Linked DNA regions of Anaerosoma tenue. The protein of the gene in region 1 interacts with the protein of each later gene in a pairwise test. Links are inferred from orthologs where the notes say so. Each region holds a gene or a part of one and is shown in the gene's direction. Other genes may lie near its edges.

Region 1 (5,422 bases):
CTGGGTCACATCGACATCGCCATCGCGCTCGGCATGTCTCTTGGTGTCGTTCCCGGCGCCATGTTGGGCGCCAGGGTCACGGCGGCGTCGCAGGAGAAGACGGTCCGAGTGGCCTTCGCGGCGATGCTGCTGGTGGTGGGACTGCTACTAGCGGCCAACGAACTGGGCTGGCTGTCCTCATGACGGGGCGCGTCTTCACGGACGCCACGGCGGCCCAGGTAGACAAGCTTGCGCGGGCGCTGGTCGCTGCCCGTGTGTTTCCCGACGAGCAGACGCTCCGTGCGCACCATCGCGACCGTCCCTGGACGATCCAGGTGAGCGGGCGGGGCGATGTGGCCGTGCTGGACCGGTGGCGCGACCACCTCGACCTGCTTGGCATCGACGCCCTGTGGTGTCCGGTACGCCATATCGGCGACGCGGTCACCCACCTCTCGGTCTGTGCGGCCGAGCACGGATTCTCCGGTCTGGTGAGCCCGCCGGTCATGTCCGGCGATGTACCCGTGTATGAGGCCGCAGGCATGCGCGTCCGCGAGACGCTCGCCGTGCTCGAGCTCACCCCGGTGAGCCCCGCGGCCGTTCCCGGGCGCCCCGATGTCTCGATGCGACCCGCCCTGACGGCCGACGCCGAGGAGATCATCGCCATCGACGGCGAGTGTTTCGAGCCGTTCTGGCGCTACGATCTCCGCTTGATGCGGAGGTTCCTCGATGCCGGCGGGGTCACCTTGGCCGAGCGTGACGGGCGTTGCGTCGGCTATACTCTGAGCACGGTCGACCGTGGGTCGGCGGTGCTGGGTCGGCTCTGCGTGCGCGCGTCCGACCGCCGTGTCGGCATCGGATCGCTTCTGCTGGAGGCGGCCGTTTCGCGAGCACGGGACGGCAGGGCGCGGCACATGACGCTCTCGGCGCGGACGGGGAACGCCGCCGCGCTGGCGCTGTATCGCTCGGCAGGCTTTGCCGATACGGGTCGGCGCTACGCGTTCCTCACGGCCGGCGACGAGACGGGAAGGGGTCTGGGCCATCGCATCGGTTCGCTCATGGGTCGTTGACGCGACCCTGCTCCTGGCAACGGCGATCATCGCCATCGTCGTGGGAGCGGGTCTGTTCGGGATGGTGCCCGAGCCGGTGTTCATCGCTGCCACGATCGCCCTCGCCACCACGGCGGTGGGGACCGTGGCGATGCGGCTCATCAGCCGCCCCGATCACATCAAGGCGCTTCAGTCACACCAGATCGTGGTGATCGCCGACCGGTCGCTGGCGTACCTGCGCCGTGGTCTCTACGCCGAGACCGCGCAGGAGGTCTGCAGGCTGGCGCTCGCCGAGAGCGAGGCGGCTGCGGTGGCGATCACCGACACCGAGACCGTTCTCGGTTTCGCGGGCATCGGGGAGGACCACCACGAGGTGGGCGGGCCGATCCTCACGAAGGCCACGCGCGAGGCGCTTGAGACCAACGAGCATCGCATCCTTGGCACGAAGGACGAGATCGGCTGTCCACGGCGCGACTGCCTGTTGCGCGCGGCGATCGTGGTTCCGCTGGAAGTCCGCGAGAAGCCCGTAGGTACGCTGAAGTTCTACTACACCACGGCCAGGCTGTTGAACGAGACCCAGATCGCCATGGTGAGCGGTCTCGCCCGCCTCCTGTCGACACAACTCGAGCTCTCGGAGCTCGAGCACCAGACCGAGCTGGCGTGCAGGATGGAGCTCAAGGCGCTGCAGGCGCAGATCAACCCGCATTTCCTGTTCAACACGATCAACACCATCGCGATGATGATCCGCACCGATCCGGGAGGCGCGCGCGACCTCCTTCGCGAATTCGCGGCCTTCTACCGGCGGATGCTTGAGGACAACGAGGGGCTCGTCCCGCTCGAGCGCGAGGTCGAGTACGCCCTCACCTATCTGCGGTTCGAGCAGGCACGGTTCGGCGACCGCTTGCGCGTGGTCTCCGACCTCGACCCCGAGGTGCTGGCGACCCACGTGCCCGCGTTCATCCTGCAGCCGATCGTGGAGAACTGCGTGCAGCACGGTGTCCGCGAGGAGGGTCCTCTCACCGTGTCGATCACGGCCGGCAGGGTCGATGGAGACATCAGCGTGGCGATCTCCGACGATGGCGTGGGAATATCCGAGGAGGACCTGCCGCGCGTGCTCGAGGTGGGATTCGGGACCGGCCTCGGTATCGCTTTGGGCAACGTCCACGATAGACTGAAGGGGCACTTCGGCCCCGGAAGCGGCCTGAGCGTGGAAAGCGAGGGCGGAGAGGGGACCGTGGTGACGGTGACGATCGCGTCCTCGCCGGAGAGAGTGGACCGATGACCACGATGCTCAAAGCGTTGCTGGTGGACGACGAGGTCCCCGCGCGCTCCGAACTCCGCTACCTGCTGGGCGAGGCCGGCGGCGTTGAGGTCGTGGGCGAGGCCGGCAGCGCGAGCGAGGCGCTTCAACTCATCCGCGCCATTCCGTACGATGTCGTCTTCCTCGATGTCAGCATGCCGGGACTCAGCGGGATAGAGTTGGCCGAGGCGCTTTCCGGGCTCGACCATCCTCCCGCGCTCGTGTTCGTCACCGCGCACAGCGAACATGCGGTGAAGGCCTTCGAGGTGGCCGCCACCGACTATCTCGTGAAGCCCGTCGAGGCCGCGCGGCTCAAGATGGCGATCGAGCGCATCGCCCCGGCCGCCGAGACACCGGTGCGCGTGGAGCGGATCCCCGTGGAGAAGGGCGGTCGCAAGCTCCTGCTCCAGGTGGCCGATATCACTCACGTCATGGCCAAGGACGACTACAGCTACATGTTCACTGATGGCGAACGATACCTCTCTACGTTCTCGCTGGCCGATCTTGAGAGCCGCCTGGAGTCGCAGGGGTACTTCCGGGTCCACCGCCGCTTCCTTGTGAACCTCTCCCACGTGGCCGAGGTCGCTCCCATGTACGGCGGCACGATGGAGCTGACGCTGAAGGACCGGGCGCATACGCGCATACCCGTCTCAAGACGACGCGCACCTGCGCTGAAGCGCGTCCTGGGAATCTAGCCGTGCTGATCGGCGTGCTTTCAGACACCCATGGAACGCTCCCGCCGGGGGTCGACGAGGCGTTCCGGGATGTCGACCGGATCATACACGCCGGGGACATCGGCCCCGCATGGATCCTCGACCACCTCGAGGCGATCGCCCCGGTGATCGCGGTACGGGGGAACATGGACTCGGGCGAGCTTGAGTGGCGGTTGCAGGACCGCGCCGTCATCCAGGCCGACGGACAGCGGGTCATGGTCGTCCACCAGGCCGCGCCCCTGCTGCGTGCGGGAGTGCCCGAGGGGGTCACCGTGCTGGTGAGCGGTCACACGCACCGGGCCCGCGTGGAGCATGTCGGCGGACTCCTTCACGTGAACCCCGGAAGCGCCGGCGGCCGTTCGCGGGATGGCCGGGGTCCCACCGTTGCCCTGCTCGACTGTGCCGCTGACCCGCCCACGGCCAGCATCATCGAGCTCTAGCGGCTTCCACCGCGCGTCCATTCGCCGACGAGCGGCCCTCTCACACCGGTGAACGGCGGACGGCGCGCTCCGTGAACGGCGCGTGAGCCGCTTACCGCTTCTGCCGCACCCTCCGCCGACCCGCTGCCGCCGCACGCGACAGCTTCGTTCCATCCCTCAGGCCCTCGCGTCTAGTGTGGTCTTGCGGGCGTGCGACCGCCGCCCGTTGGACAGCTGGGGAGGTGGGACGTATGGACGTTTGCATCAAGGGTTCTGCCGAGGACGTCAGGCTCGGTGACATCGATGAGATCTGTCACGAGATCGGGCGCATCCTTCTGCCGACCGACGGTTCCGCACCGTCTGTTGCGGCGACCGAGTATGCGGTGATGCTCGCGAAGACGTTCGGCGCATCGGTCAAGGCCATCTACGTGGATACCGGCCTCGAGGCTCTTGAGTATCCCGAGGAGGTCATGGACGAGGACGTCTACGAAGGCGTCCATGCATCGGTCAAGGGGCTCGTGCTCGCCAAGACCATGTGCGAGCGCAACGGCGTGTCGTGCGAGGTCGAGGTGGTGCAAGGCGGCGTAGCCAAGCGGATCGTGCACGTCGCCGAGGAGTGGAAGGCCGACATGATCGTGGTCGGCGACACGGGGCGCACAGGCCTCAAGCGTATAGCCCTGGGCAGCGTGGCCGAGACGGTCGTCAAAGGCGCGCCGGTCCCCGTTCTTGTCGTGAAAGCCGAGTGATCGCCGGTCGCTCACAGCCGTCTTCGGACGAAGGAGGTGCACAGATGGGAGAGACGACAGCACATGGCTCGGCAGCCCTCTCTGCCGACGGTCGTCAAATACAGCACGGCGATCACATCGACACGATCGAAAGCGTCGACGCCGTGTTCCGGGGCCAGCGGAAGCTGAGCTTCACGTACGGCGCGATCTTCTTCGCGGTGACCCTCGGGGTCCCCGCGTCATCGGTGTGGTGGAAGACGTGGTATTCGGTAGAGGTCTGGGGCGGGTTCACCGCCAACTACCTCTTCGTAGGGTTCTTCTACTTCGTCTTCCTCTGGGCCATGGCCTGGACCTACTCCAAGCAGGCCGACAGGCTCGACGAGCGTCTGCTCGCGATGGCCGATGAGATCGCCGCCCGCACCGCCCACGAGGAGGTGCAGTCGTGAACACGATCGCCATCATCCTCGTCATCGGGCTGACGCTCTTCACGATCGGCCTCTCGATCTTCTCGCGCCGCTTCACGCGCACTACGGCCGACTTCTATCTCGCCGGCCGCAAAGTCGGTTCGTTCGCCAACGCCTCGGCGATCTCAGGCGACTACCTGTCGGCCGCCTCCTTCCTGGGCGTGGCCGGTGCGATCTACGCGTCCGGCCTCGACGGCATCTGGTATGCGGCCGGTTTCGCCGGCGGCTTCATGGTCGTCGTGCTGTTCATCGCGTCACCGCTCCGCCGCTTCGGCGAGTACACGGTGGCCGACTTCGCCTTCGGCCGGTTCGGCAGCAACCGCATCCGGCTGATCACGGTGCTCGGCGTGCTGCTCACGTCGCTCTTCTACATGGCGCCGCAGATGTACGGTGCGGGCACCACGTGGCAGGTGCTCGTGGGCGGCGGGTTCCTCGGCATGGACGGGTATACGTCCGGTGTCGTCGTCGTGGCCGCCATCATCGCGTTCTACGTGTCCGTGGGTGGCATGAAGGGCACGACGATGAACCAGATCTTCCAGTTCTGGTGGCTGGCGTTCGCGATGATCCTGATGGTCGTCTTCGCGTTCGGCAACGGGTTCAACTATCCGGAGGCCCTTGAGGCCGAATCGCAGCAGCCGATCGTGAACACGAAGGCGTACACGGCCGAGCAGCTCACAGCACCCGATGACGCGGGTGTCACGCCGTACGACAAGGCGGCCGAGGTCATGACCGCCGAGGAGATGACCGAAGTCGACGAATTCATCGAGTCGGGAGCC
Region 2 (4,334 bases), on another replicon or contig:
GGATCGAGCTCGAGTTGAAGCTGCTGGCTGATGCGGCGCTCGTGGGACTCCCGAGCGTGGGAAAGTCGTCGCTGATAGCGCGGATGAGCGCCGCGCGCCCCAAGATCGCGGACTACCCCTTCACCACGCTCGTCCCCAACCTGGGCGTCGTCTCCAGTGGCGAGCAGTCGTTCGTTGTGGCGGACGTCCCGGGACTCATCGAAGGCGCCAGCGAAGGCGCCGGCCTCGGCCACGCGTTCTTGCGGCATATCGAGCGGACCGCGCTGATCATGCATGTAGTGGATCTCTCAGGAGGCTACGAGGGGCGGGATCCGCTGGAGGATCTTGCGATCATCGACGGTGAGCTTGCGGCGCACGCGGAGGACCTGTCCGGACGTCCGCAGGTGGTGGTGGGCAACAAGATGGATGCCGAGAGGGCCGCCGAGAACTCCGCGCGTGTCTCGGCATGGTGTGAAGAGGCCGGCCGGCCGTACTTCGCAGTCTCGGCGCTCACCGGCGAGGGTATCGGCCCGCTCATACGCGCGGTGGCCGCGATGGTGCACGAGTTGCGCCAGGAGATGCCGAGCGGGGAGCCTGCCTACGAGGCCGAGTACATCCACGTGCCGCGACGGGATCGCGAGATCACGGTGTCACGTGCGATCGACGGTGGATGGGATGTCACGGGCTCGGGTGTTGAGCGCGTCGTGATCATCACCGATATGCAGAACGAGGAAGCCGTTGCGCACCTGCAGCGGCGCCTGGCGAAGATGGGCGTGGAGCAGCGGCTCAGGGAGGCGGGCGCGCGCGATGGCGACACCGTGCACATAGGCCCGGTATCATTCGAGTTCGAGTCGTACGCTGATGACGGGGGCGAGGACGGGCGTGTCTAAGCACACGGTGGTGGTGAAGCTCGGCAGCTCCACGCTGACCGGCTCCGATGGGCGGTTGGATCGCGACTACCTGGGGCGGCTCGCCGCTCAGGTGCGGCGACTGCGCGACAACGGATACCGGGTAGTGGTCGTCACGAGCGGGGCGATCGCCGCCGGGTTCGAGTCGCTGCGGTTCGATGAGCGGCCCACCGACGTGCCCACGCTTCAGGCCACCGCCGCCGTAGGACAGGTTCTCTTGCTCGACGCGTACCGGGAGATCTTCGCCACGCAGGCGCTTACGATCGGCCAGGTGCTGGTGACCCGGCACGATGTGGGACACCGTCAGCAGTACGTGCACGCATGCCAGACGCTGGAGCGCTTGCTCGATCTCGGGGTCGTGCCGGTGGTGAACGAGAACGACACCACAGCGGTGGAGGAGATCCGCTTCGGGGACAACGATTACCTGGCCGCCCTGGTGGGGATGATGGTGCACGCCGACCTGGTGGTGCTGCTCACCGACATCGAGGGTCTGTATTCGGCCGATCCGCGCGTGGACGTCGCGGCGCGACTCGTGGAACGCGTGGAAGAGGTCACCGATGAACACCTCGCGCGTGCCGGCGGTCCCGGCAGCGGCGTTGGGAGCGGCGGCATGGTGACCAAGCTCGAGGCCGCCCGAGCGCTCATGAAGGCGGGGATCCCGATGGTGATCTGCGACGGGCGCCGGGAGGATGTTGTGGCCGATGCGGTCGCCGGCAAGCCGGTGGGGACCCTGTTCGCAGGCGAGAAGGCGGCCGTGAAAGGACGCAAGCTCTGGCTTGCCTATGCGGGGCACCCGCGAGGTTCCGTCACGATTGACGATGGAGCGAAGCGCGCCCTATGCTTGCGGGGTGGAAGCCTGCTCCCGGCCGGTGTCGTCGACGTGACCGGGAGCTTCGTCGTCGGTGATGCCATCTCTGTCACGGATCCGGACGGCCATGACATCGCGCGCGGACTGGCGGGGATGTCCTCAGCGGACCTCAAGCGCGTGCGGGGGCTCAAGACCGCCGAGATCTCGCGCATCCTTCCCAACTGGGACGGTGCGGAGGTCGTCCATCGCGATCACCTGGTGATACTGTAGGCGCGACCGATGTGAAGGAGTCGATGGAGATGTCGGAGGTCCACGACCTGGCCGCACGGGCACGGCAGGCCGCTATCGCGCTGGCGAGCACGTCGACGGATCAGCGGAACCGCGCGCTGCTGGTGATGGCGCACGCGCTGGTGGCCAAGCAGGATGAGATCATCGCCGCCAACGAGGAAGACCTCGCGGCGGCCCGCGCCAAGGGCACCGCACCGGCGCTGCTCGACCGGCTCGAGCTCAACCCGATGCGCATCAAAGCGATCTCCGAGGCGCTGAAGAGCCTGTCGGTGCTTCCGGATCCCATCGGAGAGGTCGTGAGCGGCTCCAAGCTGTACAACGGCATCTCTCTCACGCAGGTGCGCGTGCCTCTCGGCGTAGTGGCGATCATCTACGAGGCCCGTCCCAACGTCACGGCGGATGCGGCCGGACTCTGTGTGAAGACGGGCAACGCGGTCATCCTTCGCGGAGGCAGTCTTGCGGTGAACTCGAATCTCGCGATCACCCGGGTGCTCTCCAACGCCGCGGTGGGCGCGGGGCTTCCCGAGGGCTGTATCCAGTCGGTCGCCTCCACCGATCGCGAGGTGGCCAACGAACTGATGGGTCTTCACGGGATGATCGACGTTCTTATCCCGCGCGGCGGGGCCGGGTTGATCAAGAGCGTGGTCGAGAACGCCAAGGTCCCGGTGATCGAGACCGGCGTGGGCAACTGCCACGTGTACATCCACGAGGCCGCCGACCCGCACATGGCGCAGCGCATCGTCGTCAACGCCAAGTGCCAGCGTCCGGGGGTATGCAATGCGGCCGAGAGCCTGCTCGTGGATGAGGCGGTCTACGAGCGTGTGCTCCCGCCGATCCTGCGTGCGCTTGAAGACGCCGGCGTGACCGTGCATGGTGACGAGAAGACGCGTGCGCTCGGCTCGATCATGCGTATCCAGGCCGCCACGGAGGACGACTGGGCCACCGAGTACCTTGACCTGCGCATCGCGTGCAAGGTGGTGACGGGCCTGAACGAGGCGATCGCCCACATCAACCGGTATGGCACCAAGCACAGCGAGGCGATCGTGACCGAGGACTACACTGCGGCGACGCGGTTCTTGAACGAGGTGGATGCCGCGGCGGTGTACGTGAACGCGTCGACGCGGTTCACCGACGGCGGCGAGTTCGGGCTTGGCGCCGAGATCGGCATCTCGACACAGAAGCTCCACGCGCGCGGCCCGATGGGGCTGGCGGCGCTCACCACCACGAAATACCTGGCGATGGGAAGTGGACAGATACGCGAGTGAGGAAGCGACTCCGCCTTGGCATCATGGGCGGCACGTTCGACCCGATCCACTACGGTCACCTCGTTGCCGCTGAAGAGGCCCTTGTCCAGTTCAATCTGGACAAGGTGCTTTTCATGCCCACGGGTACCCCTGCGCGCAAGACGGACCAGCGCGTGACCCCGGCCGAGCACCGCTACCTGATGACCGTCATCGCCACTGCGAGCAACCCCGACTTCGAAGTGAGCAGGCTGGAGATCGACCGCCCCGGAGTGACGTACACGGTCGACACGATGACCGAGTTGCGTACCCGGTACGGGGACAGCGCCGACCTCTTCTTCATCACCGGTGCGGACGCCGTGCTGGAGATCCTCACCTGGAAGGACTCGGCGCGTCTGGCGGACCTGTGTACGCTCATCGCGGCTACACGTCCCGGCTACGACCTGTCGCCGTTCATGGAGCGGCCGGTGCCGTCGGGTCTGCGGGTTGAGACGATGGAGGTGCCGGCGCTGGCCATATCGTCCACGGACATCCGTGCGAGGATGGCGTCGCGCAGGCCTGTCCGCTATCTCCTCCCGGAGGCTGTGGCGGCGTACGTGAGCAAGAACCGTCTCTACCGGGGGGACGGCTGAGGTGGCGACGTCGTACGAGGCCGCACAGGCCGCCATCATCGAGCGCCTGTCCCCTGAAGCGGCGCGGCACTGCGAGCGTGTGGCGTCGGTCGCCGCCCGCCTGGCGCAGCGCCACGGCCTCGACGCCGAGGAGGCGCGGGTGGCCGGACTCCTGCACGACTGGGACCGGGAGACCCCGGGAGCGGAACTGCTCCGGCGGGCGGAGCGGCTCGGGCTGCCCGTGACGGATACGGACCGCGCGGTCCCGTATCTGTTGCACGGCCCTGTGGCCGCGGCCGAGATCCGCGAGGTGTTCCCGGAGTTGAGCGACACGGCGGTGGAGGCGATCGGAGCGCACACGTTCGGGGCTCCGCACATGGGGGCGCTTGCGATGGTCGTCTACATTGCCGACGTGATCGAACCCGGCCGCACCCATGACGGCGTTGGGCTGCTGCGCGAGCGCGCGGAGAGCGCGGGGCTGGCGGAGGCGTTCGCCGAT

Evidence for each region. Proteins that work in one complex are often made in the same cells at the same time.
Region 2: the proteins of MSB02_RS10055 (region 1) and MSB02_RS00705 interact in binary tests that used the Escherichia coli proteins (3 or more experiments, as listed by UniProt). The link is inferred for Anaerosoma tenue from one-to-one orthologs.

The regions. Positions count from the first base shown.
Region 1 is NZ_JALNTY010000004.1:91,423-96,844, forward strand. The notes cover bases 1,338-4,166. They hold MSB02_RS10055 (LytR/AlgR family response regulator transcription factor), read left to right. Parts: upstream 1,338-2,312; coding sequence 2,313-3,020; downstream 3,021-4,166. Other genes in these bases: MSB02_RS10050 (histidine kinase), read left to right, coding at 1,338-2,307; MSB02_RS10060 (metallophosphoesterase family protein), read left to right, coding at 3,023-3,478; MSB02_RS10065 (universal stress protein), read left to right, coding at 3,709-4,166. Outside these bases: MSB02_RS10040 (sulfite exporter TauE/SafE family protein), read left to right, coding at 1-183; MSB02_RS10045 (GNAT family N-acetyltransferase), read left to right, coding at 180-1,046; more of MSB02_RS10050, read left to right, coding at 952-1,337; more of MSB02_RS10065, read left to right, coding at 4,167-4,203; MSB02_RS10070 (DUF485 domain-containing protein), read left to right, coding at 4,248-4,628; MSB02_RS10075 (sodium/solute symporter), read left to right, coding at 4,625-5,422. UniProt on the Escherichia coli protein: Member of the two-component regulatory system BtsS/BtsR, which is part of a nutrient-sensing regulatory network composed of BtsS/BtsR, the low-affinity pyruvate signaling system YpdA/YpdB and their respective target proteins, BtsT and YhjX.
Region 2 is NZ_JALNTY010000001.1:125,808-130,141, forward strand. The notes cover bases 1,291-4,121. They hold MSB02_RS00705 (glutamate-5-semialdehyde dehydrogenase), read left to right. Parts: upstream 1,291-1,994; coding sequence 1,995-3,248; downstream 3,249-4,121. Other genes in these bases: proB (glutamate 5-kinase), read left to right, coding at 1,291-1,965; nadD (nicotinate-nucleotide adenylyltransferase), read left to right, coding at 3,212-3,856; yqeK (bis(5'-nucleosyl)-tetraphosphatase (symmetrical) YqeK), read left to right, coding at 3,858-4,121. Outside these bases: GTPase ObgE, read left to right, coding at 1-869; more of proB, read left to right, coding at 862-1,290; more of yqeK, read left to right, coding at 4,122-4,334. UniProt on the Escherichia coli protein: Catalyzes the NADPH-dependent reduction of L-glutamate 5-phosphate into L-glutamate 5-semialdehyde and phosphate. The product spontaneously undergoes cyclization to form 1-pyrroline-5-carboxylate.